Regions from separate parts of the Vreelandella sp. ssv genome, predicted to be linked through region 3. Evidence: riboswitches for the same ligand, from Rfam matches in the RefSeq annotation. Region 3 holds a riboswitch; each other region holds the start of a gene.
What was found. A riboswitch is a leader RNA that binds a small molecule or an ion and turns the genes downstream of it on or off. The one in region 3 is predicted to bind thiamine pyrophosphate.

Region 1 (5,698 bases), 1.5 Mb from region 3:
TTACAGGTGCACTCGCTGGCTATGCGCAGTCTAGCGGTGCTCTCTCGCTTTCCGATGCGGCCAGCCAGCATCTGCCAGCCTTGAAAGGCAGTGCCTTCGATGAAATCTCGCTGCTGGAACTGGGCACCTACACAGCCGGCGAGCTTCCGTTGCAGTTTCCTGACGCGGTAAAAAGCGAAGCGCAGATGATCGACTACTATCGCCAGTGGCAGCCTGCATCCGCTCCTGGTAGCCATCGACTCTACTCTAACCCCAGCATAGGTTTGCTGGGTTACCTAACCGCCCAACGCCTTGGCAAAACGTATGAGACGCTAATGGAGGAGGCGCTGTTCGCGCCGCTAGGGCTAGAGCACAGCTATTTTCAGGTGCCTGACGCGCAGCAGGCACACTACGCCTACGGTTACTCTAAAGAGGATGAGCCGATTAGGGTGAACCCGGGCATGCTGGATGCCCAAGCCTACGGTTTAAAATCAACAGCCGCCGACGTACTGACGTTTGTGGAAGCTAATATGGATAGCCCTGGGCTTGATGATAATAGGCTTGATGAAAATGAGCTTGATGAGCCCCTAAGCCAAGCCTTGGCAGCCACGCGCACGGGTTACTTCAATATCGCTAATATGACGCAGGGCCTGGGTTGGGAAAGCTACGCTTACCCAGTGACCCTTGAACAGCTGTTGGAGGGCAACTCGCTTGAAATGATTTTGGAGCCCAATCCCGCCAACCGCTTAGCTCCGCCGCTAGCCCCCAGGCAGCAGGCACTCTACAACAAGACCGGCTCTACCAACGGATTCGGCGGCTATGTGGCTTTTGTGCCTAGTGAGCAAATTGGTATTGTCATGCTGGCAAACCGCAACTATCCCAATCAAGCCCGCATAGAAGCTGCCCACCAGATCATCTCCGCGCTTACCGAAACCTCTGAGTGAGACTGTTTATAAATTTTCTTAAGCAGTATTAAGCATTGCCGCCTTCGGGCGGCATTTTCATGCCTAAATGGCGCGTGAAACGCACCGAAAGTTGCATTTTTTGCTGTCGATAAGGAGACTAGCACCCCTCCCCGTTACTTTACCTTCACTGCGAAGAGCCTTTCCCATGCGTCTAAACGCCGATTTTAGCCACTTTGCCTGTGTTACCCCGGAAGAGTATCAGTGGGTCGATTCCCCCAGTGCCGGGGTCGAGCGCATGATGTTTGACCGAATTGGTGATGAAGTTGCCCGCGCGACCAGCCTTGTTCGCTACGCGCCCAATACGCAGTTCGAGCGCCATACCCACGGCGGCGGCGAAGAAATTTTGGTCCTGGAAGGTGTGTTCGCCGATGAGCATGGGCGCTACGCGGCGGGCAGTTACCTGAGGAACCCCATCGGCACCGGCCATACGCCGCAGATTGGTGAAGAAGGCGCGCTGATTTTTGTCAAACTGCATCAGTTTGACCCTAACGATACGCTACAGCTGGCGGTGCCTGCTCACCGACTGCCCTGGCAGCCAGACCGGCGCCCGCGCATTGCCTACAAGATGCTGCACACCTACAAGCAGGAGCGCACCAGCCTGGAGCGCTGGTCGGCGGGCACCTCGATCGCCTACCCGACCCTGCTGGGTGGGCTGGAGTTTTTGATTCTTGAAGGCAGCCTGAGCGATAGCGAGCAGAGCTACACGGCGGGCACCTGGTGTCGCTACCCCAGCGGCGCAGCGCCTGCACTCACCGCCGGTGAAAATGGCGTGATGATGTACCTCAAACGGGGGCATCTACCGCCCGCTTGAGGTTAGGCTTAAGCTTAGGTTCGGGACAAGCCCAGAAATGGCAATAGTGTCAGGGCCGCAATCAGTCCCACCGCTAACAGTACTAGCACCACCTGCAGCGGGTGAGCGGCCAAGCGATGCCACAATGTTTCCGCGTCGCCCCGTTCAACCGCTGCTTGATGCTCACGCTGGACGCGCTCAAGGCGCTCCGCCTGATAGGCGTCTAGCGCGGCGATAGCCGCATCGTGCTGATGTGGATTACGTAGCCAGATAGCATCGACCCCCAGGCGGAAAAAGCCCGCCTGGGTTTCATAGGTATCAAAGCCATGGGCGGCCAACAGGTCACGCACCTCCATGGCCTCTTCGTCGGTAACGTGGCGCAGCCGGAACAGTAGTTCAGCCATTGGCGTGCCTCATGTGTCGCTTTTACCCGCCATCAAGTCTGCCTGTATCACTTCGATCCAGTAGCCATCCGGGTCTTTAACGAAGATAACATCTTTCATCTTGCCCTGATCCGCGCGTTTTACGAAGGTGACGTCGTGCTCGTCAAACCATGCCTGTGCCGCTGCCAAATCCGGCACGTTAAAGCAGATGTGCCCAAAGCCCTGAGGGTCGGCATTGCCATCGTGGTAGGTGAAGTCTTCCTGGTTTTCGGTGCCCCAGTTGTGGGTCAACTCTAATAGCCCTTTTTGGCTAAAGGTCCAGACAGTACGCGCTTCGCTCTCTTCCGGCACGCTGTCGCTCGACTCCACGTTGGCTAAAAAGTAGAGCGAGAACTGCATCTCTTCGAAATCCAGTCGCCGCAGCACCTGCATGCCAAACACCCTGGAGTAGAACGTCAGCGCCCGCTCGGGGTCTTTGACCCGCAGCATGGTGTGGTTTAAACGGAATCCTTGGGTTTGAGGCGGTGTATCGACGACACCAGGATGCTGCTCACCTTGAAAACTCATCACGCTCTCCTTTCGCTGATATGGGTCATTCACTCCGTATACCGTTTAACATGGGGGCTGGGGCGTCATATTTCCACCTATTCCCCTCGCCCCGGGCTTTACAGGGCCAACGCAGCCAAGGATAGTAATCGTTCGGCAGGGGCGCTCACCATTGTTCGCGAGCTGAGAAGAACCCTTTGAACCTGAACCGGATAACACCGGCGTAGGGAGTCGTGGTACCGCTTACCACCTCCCCGCCGGGAGGATGCTATGACCCTACCTCCGCTTGGCGATTACCTTGCAACGCTGCGCGCAGTGACACCGCTAGTCCATTGCATGACCAATTATGTTGCAATGAACAGCACGGCCAACCTGCTGCTAGCTACTGGCGCATCACCCGCAATGCTGCATGCTCCAGAGGAAGTGGCTGAGTTCACTACTATTTCTGCCGGGCTGTCGATCAACATTGGCACTATCTCTGCCCACTGGGCTGACGCCATGCTGACCGCCGCGGCCACCGCCGACCAGCTCTCGATTCCCTGGGTATTAGATCCTGTCGCCGTTGGTGCAACCCGCTATCGTCAATCGCTATGCGCGCGTTTGCTCGTTTTAAAGCCTAGCGTGATTCGGGGCAATGCCTCTGAAATTCTGGCGCTCAATGGGTTAGCCAGCCAAGGGCGCGGTGTGGACTCGACAGCTGCCGCCGACCAAGCCATAGACGCAGCGATAGCGCTAGCGCAAAAACATGGCTGCATTGTCGCGATGACCGGTGAAAGTGACTGGGTGACGAATGGCACACAGCATTACCGTATTAACGGTGGCCACCCCTTAATGCCCCGGGTCACAACGTTAGGCTGCGGCCTTAGCGCACTGGTCACCGCTTTTGTTGCGGCCAACCGCGAAACCCCGCTGGAAGCCACCGCCGCGGCGCTAGGCTGCTTTGCGGTCGCTGGTGAGCGGGCGGGTAGTACTGCTCAGGGCCCAGGCAGTTTTCAGGTCGCGTTGCTGGATGCGCTTTATCAACTTACCCCTGACGATCTCACTGCTCATACCCAGTTGGAGTCACTCCATGCCGTTTAATCTATCGCTTTATTTGGTCACCGACGCTGCGCTTTGCGACGATTATGGCCTAGAGCAGACAGTTGAAGCAGCGGTAAGAGGTGGTGTGACCATCGTGCAGCTACGCGATAAGCATGCCAGCGATAAACAGATGATTGCTCAAGCCCAGCGGCTAAAAGTACTGTTGGCAGGCACCGGTGTGCCGCTGATCATTAACGATCGTTTACAGGTAGCGCTAGAGAGTCAGGCAGATGGCCTGCATGTCGGTCAGAGCGATGCCGCTGTTCAGGAAGCACGCCGAGTGCTAGGTGAAAAGGCGATTATTGGTCTGTCGATCAATACCCTCGCTCAGCTCCAAGCGGCGCCCATGGCGTTAATTGATTACGTAGGCATTGGGCCCGTGTTTGCAACAGTGAGCAAACAGGACCACGCCCAGCCTATCGGCTTTGGCGGCTTGGCCACGCTGGTCAAGGCGTGCCCACTGCCCAGCGTGGCGATTGGCGGGTTGAAAGCTGAGCATGCCGTTAGCGTGCAGCGGGCAGGAGCGAACGGCTTAGCGGTGATTTCAGCCATTTGCGGCCAACCTGATCCTTTCCAGGCGGCACGCGCTTTTCAGGCATTTGCTGTGTCATGAACCAACTAGAGCATATCGTGGCTTTCGTGCGGGTGGCCGAGCTGGGTAGTTATACCCGAGCGGCTGAAGTACTCGATATCTCACGTACCCGCATCTCTCGTCAGGTCATGGCGCTGGAGGAGGCACTCGGGGCGCGGCTGATACAGCGTACTACGCGTCGCCTCCATCTCACTGAGGCTGGAGAGCGCTATTTAATGCGCGCCCAGGGGGTGCTACAAGCCCTTGATGAAGCCGCCGCCGAGGTTGGCCAAGGAACCAGTGACGTGCGGGGCCGTTTACGCGTGAATGGGCCCATGAGTTTTGGTACCCGCTACTTAGCGCCACTCGTCACCCAGTTTATGCTTGCCCATCCAGCGCTTGATGTGCGCTTGGATCTTAATGACCGTCGCGTTGACCTACTGGAAGAGGGCTATGACGTGGCGATTCGTATCGGCAGCCTGCCCGACTCCAGCCTAGTCGCACGCCGCCTGACTCGCTGCCGTTTACTGTTTTGTGCATCGCCAACATATCTTGACACCCACGGCGAACCCAGTAGCGTTAACGCCCTTACTGATCATCGCTGCCTGCGTTACCGCAGCGGCCAAAATAGCGCAGACTGGCAGCTACCTGCGCAGCCATTAGCCGTGCATGGCCCACTGGAGAGTAATAATGGTGATGTGCTGACCCAAGCCGCGGAAGCGGGCTTAGGCATCGCCCAACAGCCCAGTTTTTTAGTCACGGAGAGTATCGCCAGCGGGCGATTAGTGCCGATTTTAACCAACGTGCCAGCGGTGCGGCTCGACGTTCACGCGCTCTACCCTGCCCGGCGCTATCTGCCCGCTAAGGTGGAGCGCTTTATCGATCTGCTTGCCGAGGCGTGGGGAGATCCACCTATCTGGGAACGGGAGATTGGATTGTCGCCCCTTGCGCAACAGTGATGTGCATAACGCGCTGATTATCTCACCCTGACCCGGCTGTAAAGTAGCTTCATCAACCACACAGATGGAAGCTCCTCATATGACAACTCAATCATCACTTACGGCCACTCCCTCACTACAGCCTTATGCTATTACGCTTTTGCGTATCAGCCTCGGTGTTTTGGCCCTCGCTCATGGTTTGCTCAAAGTGTTTGTATTTACTGTACCGGGTACGGTCGGCTATTTTGAGTCACTGGGCTTGCCGGGGGTTTTAGCCTACTTAACCATCGCTGCTGAAGTGGGTGGCGGGGTAGCCCTTCTGCTCGGCGTGTACACTCGCTGGGTAAGCCTAGCACTGGTGCCAGTACTGCTGGGTGCCGCTTGGGTACATTTGGGTAACGGCTGGATGTTCTCGAATGCGGGTGGCGGTTGGGAATTCCCGGTGT
Region 2 (5,698 bases), 1.9 Mb from region 3:
ACGTTCCCAACCGCATCGCTTCTTGCCAGCACGGGAGGGATGCGTCAGAAGGCTTTTGCGGGCACTGATAAAAAGCTGCCCGTGATTGGCATGGGCACTTGGCGTACCTTCAACGTTGGCAGCGACCCACAATTGCTCGATGCCCGCACCGAGGTGGTTAAAGCATTCTTTGAGCATGGCGGTGGCCTGATCGATTCTTCTCCCATGTATGGCTCGGCGCCGGACGTGATGGGCTATGCCCTGCAGCAGCTTGGCACGCCCGAAAGCCTGTTTGCCGCCGAGAAGGTCTGGAGCCCCGCTGGTGGTTCAGCCCGCGAGCAGGTAGCGGAGCTTAAAGAGCGCTGGAAGGTGGAGCACTTCGACCTAGTGCAGGTGCATAATCTGACCGACTGGCGTGCACACCTGGCAGCGCTGCAGGAGATGAAAGCCGAAGGCCTCATCCGCCATGTCGGCATCACTACCTCGCACGGGCGCCGCCACAGCGAGATGGAGCAGATCATGATGTCAGAGGACATCGACTTCGTTCAGCTCACCTACAACATCACCCACCGCGAAGCAGAAAACAGGCTACTGCCCTTGGCAGAAGAACGGGGCATCGGCGTGATCGCCAATCGCCCTTACGATGGCGGCAGCCTGATCAAGAACTTCAAGCGCCGTGACGTGCCATTGCCCGAGTGGGCGCAGACGGAATGCGGCTGCACAACCTGGGCGGACTTTCTGCTGAAGTTTATCGTTAGCCACCCGGCGATCACCTGCGCGATACCCGCCACCACCCAGGTCGAGCACCTGCGCGAGAATATGCGTGCCGGCCACACCCCCACGCCCACGGCCGACGCCCGGCAGCGGATGGCCGCCTATATCGAGTCGCTATGAACGAGTGGACAAGCTACCAACTGCAGGACTTTATTCCTTTCACGGCAGATGTTTACTTTCGCCTGCTGGAACGCATGGGAGAAACCTTCTGGCCGCTGCACCTGCTTACCCTCACCTTGGGCGCCGCCACCCTTGTGCTGGCGCTGAAACACCGCACGCGAATCACCTGCCTGCTACCCGCCCCTCTCTGGGCCTTTGTCGCCGTCGCGTTTTTCATTCAGCGCTATGCAGAACTCAACTGGGCCGGGGGCTATGTTGGCTACGCTTTCATCTTCCAAGCCGTGCTATTGGCATTGATAGCGCTAACGGGATGGGGAATGGATAACGCGCCACGCTCAACAACCCCACCGGTTGCTATAGGTATAGCCATCACCTTCTTTGGCCTGATAATGATGCCGCTGGTGGCGCCGCTAAGCGGCGGCTCCTGGTATCAGGCAGAAGTGTTCGGCATTCATGCCGACCCCACGGCGGTTACCACGCTGGGCTTGGTGCTAATCATGTTGCGGGGTTTCGCTCTCTGGATCGCCATCATCATTCCAGCGCTATGGCTAGTGGTTTCAGGCCTAACGTTGCAAGCGCTGGATTCGGGGGGCGTTGCCGTACTGTTCGCTATACTGGTGATCTCACTGGTTGGGCTGATCTGGAAAAGCATTGAGTTCAAGTGATGATGCCCAGCGCTGACTCAGCCAGTGCGGAGTATTGGCTGTCGTGCTGCCGCTGTTTGTTAGCTGCATTAAAGCTTAGCGACATATGAATAAATCTCTTTCGCAATGGGATGGATTTCTTCTAATCTAGATCGAGTAATAGAGGGCGCAGGATATGTTCGAGTCGCATTCTGAGCCCATGTATGTGCCGCACTATCACGATCCCGTTTAACTGCTTCCAACTCACTAATTAGAATTGAAAGATTTCCGGTTTTATCAAGTTCTTTTTCTATTTTTTCCATAGCTACTAAGCCAATTGCTCTAATTAGCATTGGCCTAAAGTTTTCCTTATACTGGAATCCATGATTATTTCCAATAACCGAATTTTCAAGCATTTGCTTATAGGGATGGCTTTTTAACTTTGTTTTTACAGCTCGCCTCACAATGTTATCAAATGCCTCTTCGATCCATCCACAGTATTCTAGTATTGCCAACTTTGAGTAATAAATTGATTCATCAACACTCGAACAAAGCATGGCACCATTGTACCTATCATCTAAGTCCTTAAGTGTTCGATAAATATGTTTTTTAACAATCATATCAGCTAAATAACTCAATTGACTTAGATATTCTGGCTTTAACTTTATCTGTCGCGGCCAACCCCTCGCTTAAGCTTTCTATTGAGAAATTTTCATCCTCCCTTAATGTCTTATAACGAGCAGATAGCTCCTCATTTGATTCATCTTCTAACGCATCTATATTTCTATATATACCTACAAATAGCGCTTCAACTGTTGACTTGCTCAATTTTGGAAGCTGCACTCCATCAAGTATTTTCCTATATAAAAGGGCAATAGAGCGGTTAATTCTATCGAATTTTGACTCTATTTCGTTTTCAGTAATTTTTTTCTTAGAATCCATATATTCATTAAGATACTTCGCTAGCCGACCATTATATTTTTCGAACGTATCAGCAAACGTGAATATTCTTAGGAATAACTCTTCGTATGCATATCGGTATGTTTTTTCTTCTTCGAGGCCAAATAGATCTCTAGTCTCTTTTTGTGAAACAATTTCTTTCAGCATTTCATTAAATGCACCTGCATATATGCAGTTACGGATTTCTTGGTTACTGAGCTTATTACCTCCGGTATTAAGGCGATGAAAAATCGTAAACAAATAATTTAAATGCGACTTTTTAGAATAATCACATCTTAGAACAGTCACAGGGATAGTTAGGTTCTCTATACGACTGTATATCTCAAAATGTTTATCTTTTAAATAACCAGACGTCCTTCCTGATATTCTCGAGTCAATATCTTCTAGTTTGGAAAGCCTCCACTGCTCGTCTGTCAAAAACTTGATAATGCTAGAAATTCTTTGTAATCCATCAATCATAAGCCTTTTTTCAGTTTTATAATCAAGGCTTAGACACATACTAGGAATCGGGAGCTGTTTAACTAGTGAGTCGATAAATCTTGTCTGGGCAGGGTTCGACCAAACAACATCACGCTGGAAGTCTGGTTTAATAATTAGTTGCCCTGCTTTATGCATTCTAACAAGGTCCGCACAAGACCTTAGCTCGTTGAAAGCTACAATGTCAGAAGGCGGAGTTTCAGAGTAGTCCTCTGACTCCTCTTGCTCGGCTTCTGCTCTTTCGATTTTTTCATTGTATTCTTCAGCCATGTAAAATTCTCCACCTCAATATTCGAAAATCGGTCTCTATTAGCTAATATCAATTATAAACCCCGCTACCAAACCCCAATAAACGAGTCGGCACATTTATTGGGGTTTGGTATCCGCCTAATTTGACTCTACCCCATTGATTCCATTGAGAGCAAAGCCAATTTTGGCAGAATACCTAAAACTCTTGTTCTGCGCGCATTGCCATCTCTAATCAAGCCCCTTGCATCTCCCCCACCCGCCTCCTACACTCCACCAACGAACAGCTTGACGGGGTGCCGGTGATATCCGGCTGAGATGGCGCAGGGTTAGCATTTTTGCTACCGAGCGCTGGTCCCGCTGAACCTGATCCGGCTAATGCGCTGCTTAGATAATATGCAGCGCGGGTACCGGCGTAGGGATCAAGCGATGGCCTTGGCTAGCTCTCTTTCACGATCGCACGCCACCTTCCGCGCCATTTCCTCGATCTTATTCGCCTGCCCTCCAGATCATTACCACCGGAGGCATCATGGGCTACCGCTTTACTGATCTCACCACCGCCTGCCAGCAAGATTGGCGTGCCTATATTGAGCACGATTTTGTGCGCCAGTTGGGCAATGCCACGCTGCCTGAGGCGTCGTTTCGCCACTACTTAAAGCAGGACTACCTGTTTTTAATTCACTTCGCCCGCGCCTACGCGCTGGCTGTCTATAAAAGCCCCACCCTTGCCGATCTTCGCCAAGCCCATGAAGGCTTAAAAGCCATCGTGGATGTGGAGTTGGGCCTGCACGTGGGGTTTTGTCAGGAGTGGGGGATTTCCGAGCAAGAACTGGCGGAGCTTCCCGAAGCCAGGGCCACTCTGGCCTACACCCGCTATGTGTTGGATACCGGCAACCGCGGCGACTTGCTCGATTTGCACGTGGCGTTGGCCCCCTGCCTGGTTGGCTACGGCGAAATCGCCAACTGGCTGAACGCCCAGCCTTCTACCCTGCGCGGTAGCCAAAACCCGTTTGACGCCTGGATTGCCATGTACGAAGGCGACGAGTTTCAGGCCGCCATGCAGGCGGAGCTTGAATGGCTAAACGCTCGCCTTGCCGACGTTACCCCTGCCCGCTTTACCGAGCTGAGCAAGATCTTCCGCGATGCCACCCGCCTGGAAATCGACTTCTGGCAGATGGGCCTAGACCTCTCTGAATAGTGGTCAACAACTACAAGGAACCGATACATGAGCAAGACTAGCCACTTTTTAGCCGAAACCGCCCAAGTCGATGCCGCCGCCATTCAGCCACTGCCCGGCTCGCGGAAGGTTTACATCGAAGGCTCCCAGCCGGATATTCGCGTCCCGTTTAGGGAGATCACCCTGTCACCGACCAAAACCACCGGTATCGATGAAGAGAACCCGCCGCTGCTGGTGTACGACACTTCCGGCCCTTACACCGACCCCGATGCCCAGATTGATCTGCGCCGCGGGCTGCCGGAACTACGCCGCGCCTGGATTGAGGCGCGGGACGACACCGAATTTCTCTCAGGCCCTACGTCTGATTACGGCAACCGCCGCGCCAACGACCCGATGCTTGCCCAGCTGCGCTTTGATTTAACCCGCACGCCGCGCCGCGCAAAAGCAGGCAAGAACGTCACCCAGCTGCACTACGCCCGCCAGGGCATTATTACGCCAGAAATGGAGTTTATTGCCCTGCGGGAAAACCAGCGTCGCCAAACGCTGGGTACCGCTGAAGTTGAGCGGATTCTGGGCCACCAGCACAAAGGCCAGAGCTTTGGCGCCAGCCTGCCGGAAGAGATCACCCCTGAATTCGTGCGTGATGAAGTCGCCCGCGGGCGGGCGATCATTCCCAATAACATCAACCACCCAGAAAGCGAGCCGATGATTATTGGCCGCAACTTTCTGGTCAAGATTAACGGCAACTTGGGTAACTCGGCTGTCACGTCTTCCATTGAGGAGGAAGTGGATAAGATGACCTGGGGTATCCGCTGGGGCGCGGATACCATCATGGATCTCTCCACCGGGCAGAACATCCACGAAACCCGCGAGTGGATTCTGCGCAACTCTCCGGTGCCGATTGGCACGGTGCCTATCTATCAGGCGCTGGAGAAGGTTAAAGGCGTGGCCGAAGACCTCACCTGGGAAGTCTTCCGCGATACGCTGATCGAGCAGGCCGAACAGGGTGTGGACTACTTCACCATTCATGCGGGGGTGCTGCTGCGCTATGTGCCGCTCACCGCCAAGCGGGTCACCGGCATTGTCAGCCGCGGCGGCTCGATCATGGCCAAGTGGTGTTTGTACCATCACCAGGAGAGCTTTCTGTACACCCACTTCGAGGAGATCTGCGAGATCTGCAAGCAGTACGATGTCGCGTTCTCCCTCGGCGATGGCCTACGCCCTGGCTCAGTGGCCGATGCCAACGACGAAGCACAAATGGCGGAGCTGAAAACCCTGGGCGAGCTGACCCACATTGCCTGGAAGCACGATGTGCAGGTGATGATCGAAGGCCCCGGCCATG
Region 3 (5,698 bases):
CGGTTTTTAGTAACAGACACGACCATAACAACCACAATCATAGATAGGAGCAATGCTATGTCCGTTCGCGAAATTCCCATGTATATCGACGGTCAGCCCGTACAGTCGCAAAGCCAGGAGTGGCGCGATGTCGTCAATCCTGCAACCCAAGAAGTGGTGGCTCGGGTTCCGTTCTGTACCGCTGACGAAGTAGAGCGCGCTATCAGCAGTGCTAAAGAGGCCTTTAAAGAGTGGCGTAAAATGCCACTAGGCAAGCGCATGCGCATTATGCTCAAGCTTCAGGCGTTGATCCGAGATAATACGTCAGAGCTTGCAGCACTGATTACAGAAGAGCATGGCAAAACCCTGCCCGATGCTGAAGGCGAAGTGGGGCGCGGTCTGGAAGTAGTGGAGCACGCCTGTTCGATCACGTCGCTGCAGTTGGGTGAGTTGGCAGAAAATGCTGCCAACGAGGTGGATGTTTACACCATGCATCAGCCTTTGGGTGTGGGCGCAGGGATTACCGCTTTCAACTTCCCCATTATGCTGCCCTGCTTTATGTTTCCGCTGGCGATAGCCACCGGTAATACCTTTGTTCTTAAACCGTCGGAGCAAGATCCAAGCTCCACCATGCGTCTCGTGGAACTGGCCCATGAAGCGGGTATCCCGCCGGGCGTGCTCAATGTGGTGCACGGTGGCCCAGATGTTGCCAATCAAATCGCTGATCACCAAGATATCAAGGCGCTCTCTTTCATCGGCTCTACCCACGTGGGTTCGCTGTTGTATAACCGTGCCGCCGCAGCGGGTAAGCGGATGCAGGCGATGATGGGGGCCAAAAATCACTGTGTGGTGATGCCTGATGCGAACCGTAGCCAAGCGATCAACAATCTGTTGGGCTCAGCTTTTGGCGCGGCGGGCCAGCGCTGCATGGCGAATTCGGTGGTGGTGCTGGTCGGTGAGGCACGCGAATGGCTAAGCGACATTGTTGAGGCGGCGCGGGCAATGAAAGTAGGTCCAGGCACCCAGCTGGATGCGGATTTGGGGCCGCTGGTGTCGCCAGCTGCTCGTGACCGTGTGCTGCGTTTAATCGATGCAGGCGAAAAAGAGGGCGCCAAACTGATGGTCGATGGGCGCAACGTTCAGGTTGAGGGTTACCCCAACGGTAACTTTGTAGGACCGACCCTGTTTGCTGGCGTTACGGCAGATATGACCATTTATCGCGAAGAGATTTTTGGCCCCGTACTTTGTGTCGTCAGTGTTGAAACGCTGGATGAGGCGATTGCCTTTATTAATGCCAACCCAAATGGCAATGGTACCTCTATCTTTACCAACTCAGGCTGGATCGCAAGGCGTTTTGAGACGGATATCGATGTTGGTCAAATTGGGATTAACGTGCCGATTCCCGTGCCCGTTGCGTACTTCAGCTTCACCGGATCGAGGGCATCAAAGTTGGGGGATTTAGGACCCAACGGCAAACAGGCGATTGCTTTCTGGACGCAAACGAAAACCGTAACGGCGCGTTGGTTTGAACCTGAGAATGTCTCCAGCGGTATCAATAGTACGATTTCGCTTGGCTAATTGAAGCAATGTTAATTCCTGCATACTGGCCCTGCTTTAAGCGGGGCCAACTAAAAGCAGGCGGTGGACAGGGCCAATGAAACGATATTGCGTCCTTTAAAAGTTATCAAACAGGGGCAGGCTTTCCTCAAGCAATTGTTCTATCGGACCGAGTTGGCTTTCGTGTAAAACCAGTAAGGAAGGTTCGCTCTTGAAGTGTGGCCCTGGTGGCACGAGTAGCGCGAACTCACCCTCTTCGAGGTGAAATTCATGTATCTCTCGCATACCAAGGGGGGTAATACACTGAGCACAGCGATAAGTGTCGTCTTCGCCATAAACAAGGCGGTGATACATTTTAAACAGTGTATATAGCGCCAAGCCACCCTCAAACGCTTGCCATCGTGCTGGCGAGTTGCGGATGTCATTAGGGAAACTTTGGCCCTCAGCTTCGGCGTCGGCGATTGCATCTTTTAAAGGGGCGGCAAGTATGGCGGTATTGTCTGCGGGTAGCCGTGTATTGTGCTTGGAGGCGTGTTCAAAATCCTGCACTGCGCGCTTGAAGTCAGGGACCCCTGTGAGTGGGTAGTCGACATGCTGAAGGTCTTCCGGCTCAAAACCACCATTCTCCCAACCATGAATCACCCGCAGTGTCATTTGCCCCCGAGTCATTGGTCGAGCAAGGAGCATATGCAGCATGATACGAATATGTAACTGACGCTCGTCAGTATCATTTTCAAACGCTTGGTAGGGGTCAGCAAACAGCTCGTTTAGACGACCGGGGGTATGTTCCTTGGCTTCGTTATGACTCATGGCAGTGTCCCTTTGAGCGAACTGTTTATTAAGAGTGGTGCGCGGTTTTTATCACAGATCGATAGTTCAGTATGGCGAGCAGGACGGTTGATTAAAAGTCACTTAAATTAGCTTTTTGTTACTCAACCGCGAAGCCGTTTTTTATGAGATGGTTAAACTTAACAATAAAGAGGTGGTTATGTCTGCTCCATTAAGTCGCTTTAATGTGCCTGCCACGTTGGATGACCTTCCAGAAGATATTCGTACCACGATTTTAGCTGTCCAGGAAAAAGCAGGGTTTGTGCCCAATGTGTTTCTAATGTTGGCCCACCGCCCAGCCGAGTTTCGTGCTTTCTTTGCCTATCATGATGCACTAATGGAGCGTGAGTCGGACTCGCTCACTAAAGCAGAAAAAGAGATGATCGTCGTCGCCACCAGTGCGCGTAACCGATGTTTGTATTGCGTCGTAGCGCACGGCGCCTTGGTGCGAATTTACAGTAAAAACCCGCTGCTTGCCGACCAGGTCGCGATTAATCATTGCGTGGCGCCGATTAGCGAGCGCCATCGGGTGATGCTTGATTTTGCGATGCACTGCGCTATCGATGTCGGTGAAATGACGGACGAGTGGCTCACACGCCTCCTGGCGGTAGGCTTTAGCCAGGAGGATTGCTGGGATATTGGCGCCATCGCGGCATTTTTTGGCTTGTCGAACCGCTTGGTGACACTCGCGGGAACACCGCCCAATGAGGAGTTTTACTTAATGGGGCGTGTACCCCGCCATGATGCTGCAGGCTCTGCTTAAGCTTTACTAAGGCGCTTTTATCATTGAGGATAGCGCCTCCATTCACTGTCGCCAGGGGAGCCGTGTCATAAAGGCTGAGAATGCGTATCGCGCAGACCCTGGAACCTGATCCGGTTAGTACCGGCGGAGGAAGTGCGACATGCTTTACCTGACGTCAGCCGTGCTTGGCGCGGCGCTTTGCTGCTTTGTTTATTTAGGTCTCCGTGCTCGCTGGGTAGATGGTCCGCTGGATGACTACGTCACTGCCCGTAACTCGCAAACCGCCTCTACCCTTGGGCTCTCATTTCTCGCATCCGGAATGGGTGCATGGATCCTTTTTGCGCCACCTGAAATTGGTGCATTCGTTGGCCCCCTTGCATTAGCAGGTTATGCACTGGGGTCAGCGCTACCGTTTATTGTATTAGGACTGTATGGGCCGAAGATCCGCCGTGCTCTTCCTGAGGGGCGCAGTATCGCCGAGTTTGCTGAAGCCTGCTATGGCTTGGGCGTGAGGCGCTGGGTAACTCTGGTCTCGGTTGGCTATATGGCCTGCTTTTTAGCCGCTGAGCTAACCGCTATTGGTGCGATCACCGCGCTACTATCCGATGTACCACCTGCGCTGGTGATTATAGGGGTTGCCCTTACCACTCTGGTTTATACGGCGGTTGGGGGACTGCGCGCTAGCCTTGCCACGGACCGTTGGCAAGCATGGCTATTGCTGGCGCTACTGTTGGCGGTGGCGAGCGTCACGTTGTGGCGGTTGCCTGCCATGCCTAGCGAGACAACACTGCCGTCTATTCCTGTTGCCGGTGCACTCAGCGTCGCGTTAACGCTGGTGATCGCAGTCACGGCGGCTAATCTCTTCCACCAAGGGTATTGGCAACGCGTATGGGCTGCGCGTGACGATCAAAGTCTGGGGCGTGGGGCATGGCTAGGCGGCGCCATGACGGTTGTTGTCGTTATGTTGATTGGCGGTCTGGGTATGTTGGCCGCGATGAGCGGTATGTCATTAGGGGAGCCGCCGATGCCATTTTTTGCCCTGCTAAGTGATGCTCCCATTTGGCTGACGCTACCTTCCCTTGTGTTGGCGGTGACCTTGGTAGCCTCCAGCGTTGATACGTTACAAAATGGTATTGCCTCGCTCGTCGTCACGCGCAGCGAGGGGCGGGGCGTTTCACTGACCACTGCTCGTTGGGTCACGATTGCTCTGATGATTCCGGTCGTAGTGATTGCCTTGCAGGGGTTATCCGTTCTGCGACTCTTCCTTATTGCTGACTTGCTGTGTGCCGCCATTGTGGTGCCCGTTCTGTTGGGTCTATGGCCGCGAATGACCCCAGTAGCAGCTATTGCGGGGGGCATTGCAGGATTATTGGGGGCAATTATTCCTGAAGGAATAAGTCAAGGCAGTCTTATCGCGGGCGTAGTGGCTGCCAGTTTTCCGGGCAGTATCCCCACCTTAGGGCCATTCGTTGGCGCATTAGCAGCCTCAACGCTGGTCAGTCTGTTGCTGGCTAATATGACTAAAAAAGCAGTAAGTATTAAGCATTAAAGTACTGGTCGCGATATGCTGGCAGATATACACCTGCCTCAATGGGTGACATAACAATGAGCTACCCCATAGCATCTGATGAAGCGGCGCGGTTAGCCGCTCTTTATGAGCTTGAGCTGCTGGATACTCCGGATGAACCCGCCTTTGACCGCGTCACAAGGCTGGTGACCCAGTTGCTGAACGTGCCGATATCAACGATAACGTTAATTGATGCCGAACGTCAGTGGATTAAGTCTCGTGTCGGCATAGAAACTCGCGAGACATCTCGTGATGTGGCTTTCTGTGCTTACACGGTGACTGCCTCAGAGCCGTTAATCGTTGAAGATGCTCGCCAGGATCCCCGCTTTGCGCAAAATCCTCATGTGACGGCTACTAAGGGTATTCGCTTTTACGCGGGCATTCCCTTGAGTACCTCCAGTGGGCTCGCGTTGGGATCACTCTGTGCAATCGATACCCAGCCTCGTGTACTTAGTCAGAACGAGCTGGCGGCATTAAAGGATTTAGCGGCAATAGTCACAGATGAGATTCGTCTGCGTGAGCGGCTGATCAGAGAAAGAAAAAAAACTCATGCATCTCAGCTAGCGCTGAATGAGTTACACCGCAGTATGGAGAGCCAAATTGAGCGGCGTACTAATGAGCTCAATCTTGTTATCGAATCTGCCTATGACGCCTATATCAGTCTTGATGGAGAAGGCGTCATTCTGGATTGGAATCGCGCTGCAGAGATAATGTTTGGTTGGCCACGCAAAGCGGTGCTGGCAAGGTCGATCACCCAACGACTGTTCCCCAATGGCTTGCCAATCGATAGTGATCAGGTTCCTATCACCTATACGGCTCGGCGCTATGATGGCACTGAGCTGCCTGTCGAAGTTCGTGTCAAAAAATTAATAATTGATGGGCGCGAGCGAACAAGCCTGTTTATTCATGACATTACCGAACGACAGCAGTTAGAGCGCTTGCGTGACCAACAGGCCCGTGAGGATGTATTAACCAAACTGCCTAATCGGCGAGCGCTAGATGAGCATTTACCCAATGCAATGGCC

Region 1: linked by a shared signal. The riboswitch ahead of thiM (hydroxyethylthiazole kinase) and the one ahead of AC5TBW_RS13410 (SLC5/6 family protein) in region 3 are both predicted to bind thiamine pyrophosphate.
Region 2: linked by a shared signal. The riboswitch ahead of tenA (thiaminase II) and the one ahead of AC5TBW_RS13410 (SLC5/6 family protein) in region 3 are both predicted to bind thiamine pyrophosphate.

The regions. Positions count from the first base shown of each region.
Region 1 covers NZ_CM182545.1:193,468-199,165, reverse strand. Annotated here, with positions in the region: gene ampC (class C beta-lactamase) at 1-923, shown strand, start outside; gene AC5TBW_RS00980 (cupin domain-containing protein) at 1,090-1,755, shown strand; gene AC5TBW_RS00975 (DUF6164 family protein) at 1,770-2,138, opposite strand; gene gloA (lactoylglutathione lyase) at 2,148-2,684, opposite strand; TPP riboswitch at 2,812-2,910, shown strand; gene thiM (hydroxyethylthiazole kinase) at 2,934-3,743, shown strand; gene thiE (thiamine phosphate synthase) at 3,733-4,356, shown strand; gene AC5TBW_RS00955 (LysR family transcriptional regulator) at 4,353-5,273, shown strand; gene AC5TBW_RS00950 (DoxX family protein) at 5,338-5,698, shown strand, end outside.
Region 2 covers NZ_CM182545.1:982,188-987,885, reverse strand. Annotated here, with positions in the region: gene AC5TBW_RS04585 (aldo/keto reductase) at 1-873, shown strand, start outside; gene AC5TBW_RS04580 (MFS transporter permease) at 870-1,538, shown strand; gene AC5TBW_RS04575 (hypothetical protein) at 1,607-2,116, opposite strand; gene AC5TBW_RS04570 (DUF262 domain-containing protein) at 2,118-3,203, opposite strand; TPP riboswitch at 3,462-3,618, shown strand; gene tenA (thiaminase II) at 3,709-4,377, shown strand; gene thiC (phosphomethylpyrimidine synthase ThiC) at 4,405-5,698, shown strand, end outside.
Region 3 covers NZ_CM182545.1:2,931,642-2,937,339, reverse strand. Annotated here, with positions in the region: gene AC5TBW_RS13425 (CoA-acylating methylmalonate-semialdehyde dehydrogenase) at 58-1,557, shown strand; gene AC5TBW_RS13420 (hypothetical protein) at 1,654-2,346, opposite strand; gene AC5TBW_RS13415 (peroxidase-related enzyme) at 2,525-3,127, shown strand; TPP riboswitch at 3,171-3,277, shown strand; gene AC5TBW_RS13410 (SLC5/6 family protein) at 3,267-4,655, shown strand; gene AC5TBW_RS13405 (diguanylate cyclase domain-containing protein) at 4,712-5,698, shown strand, end outside.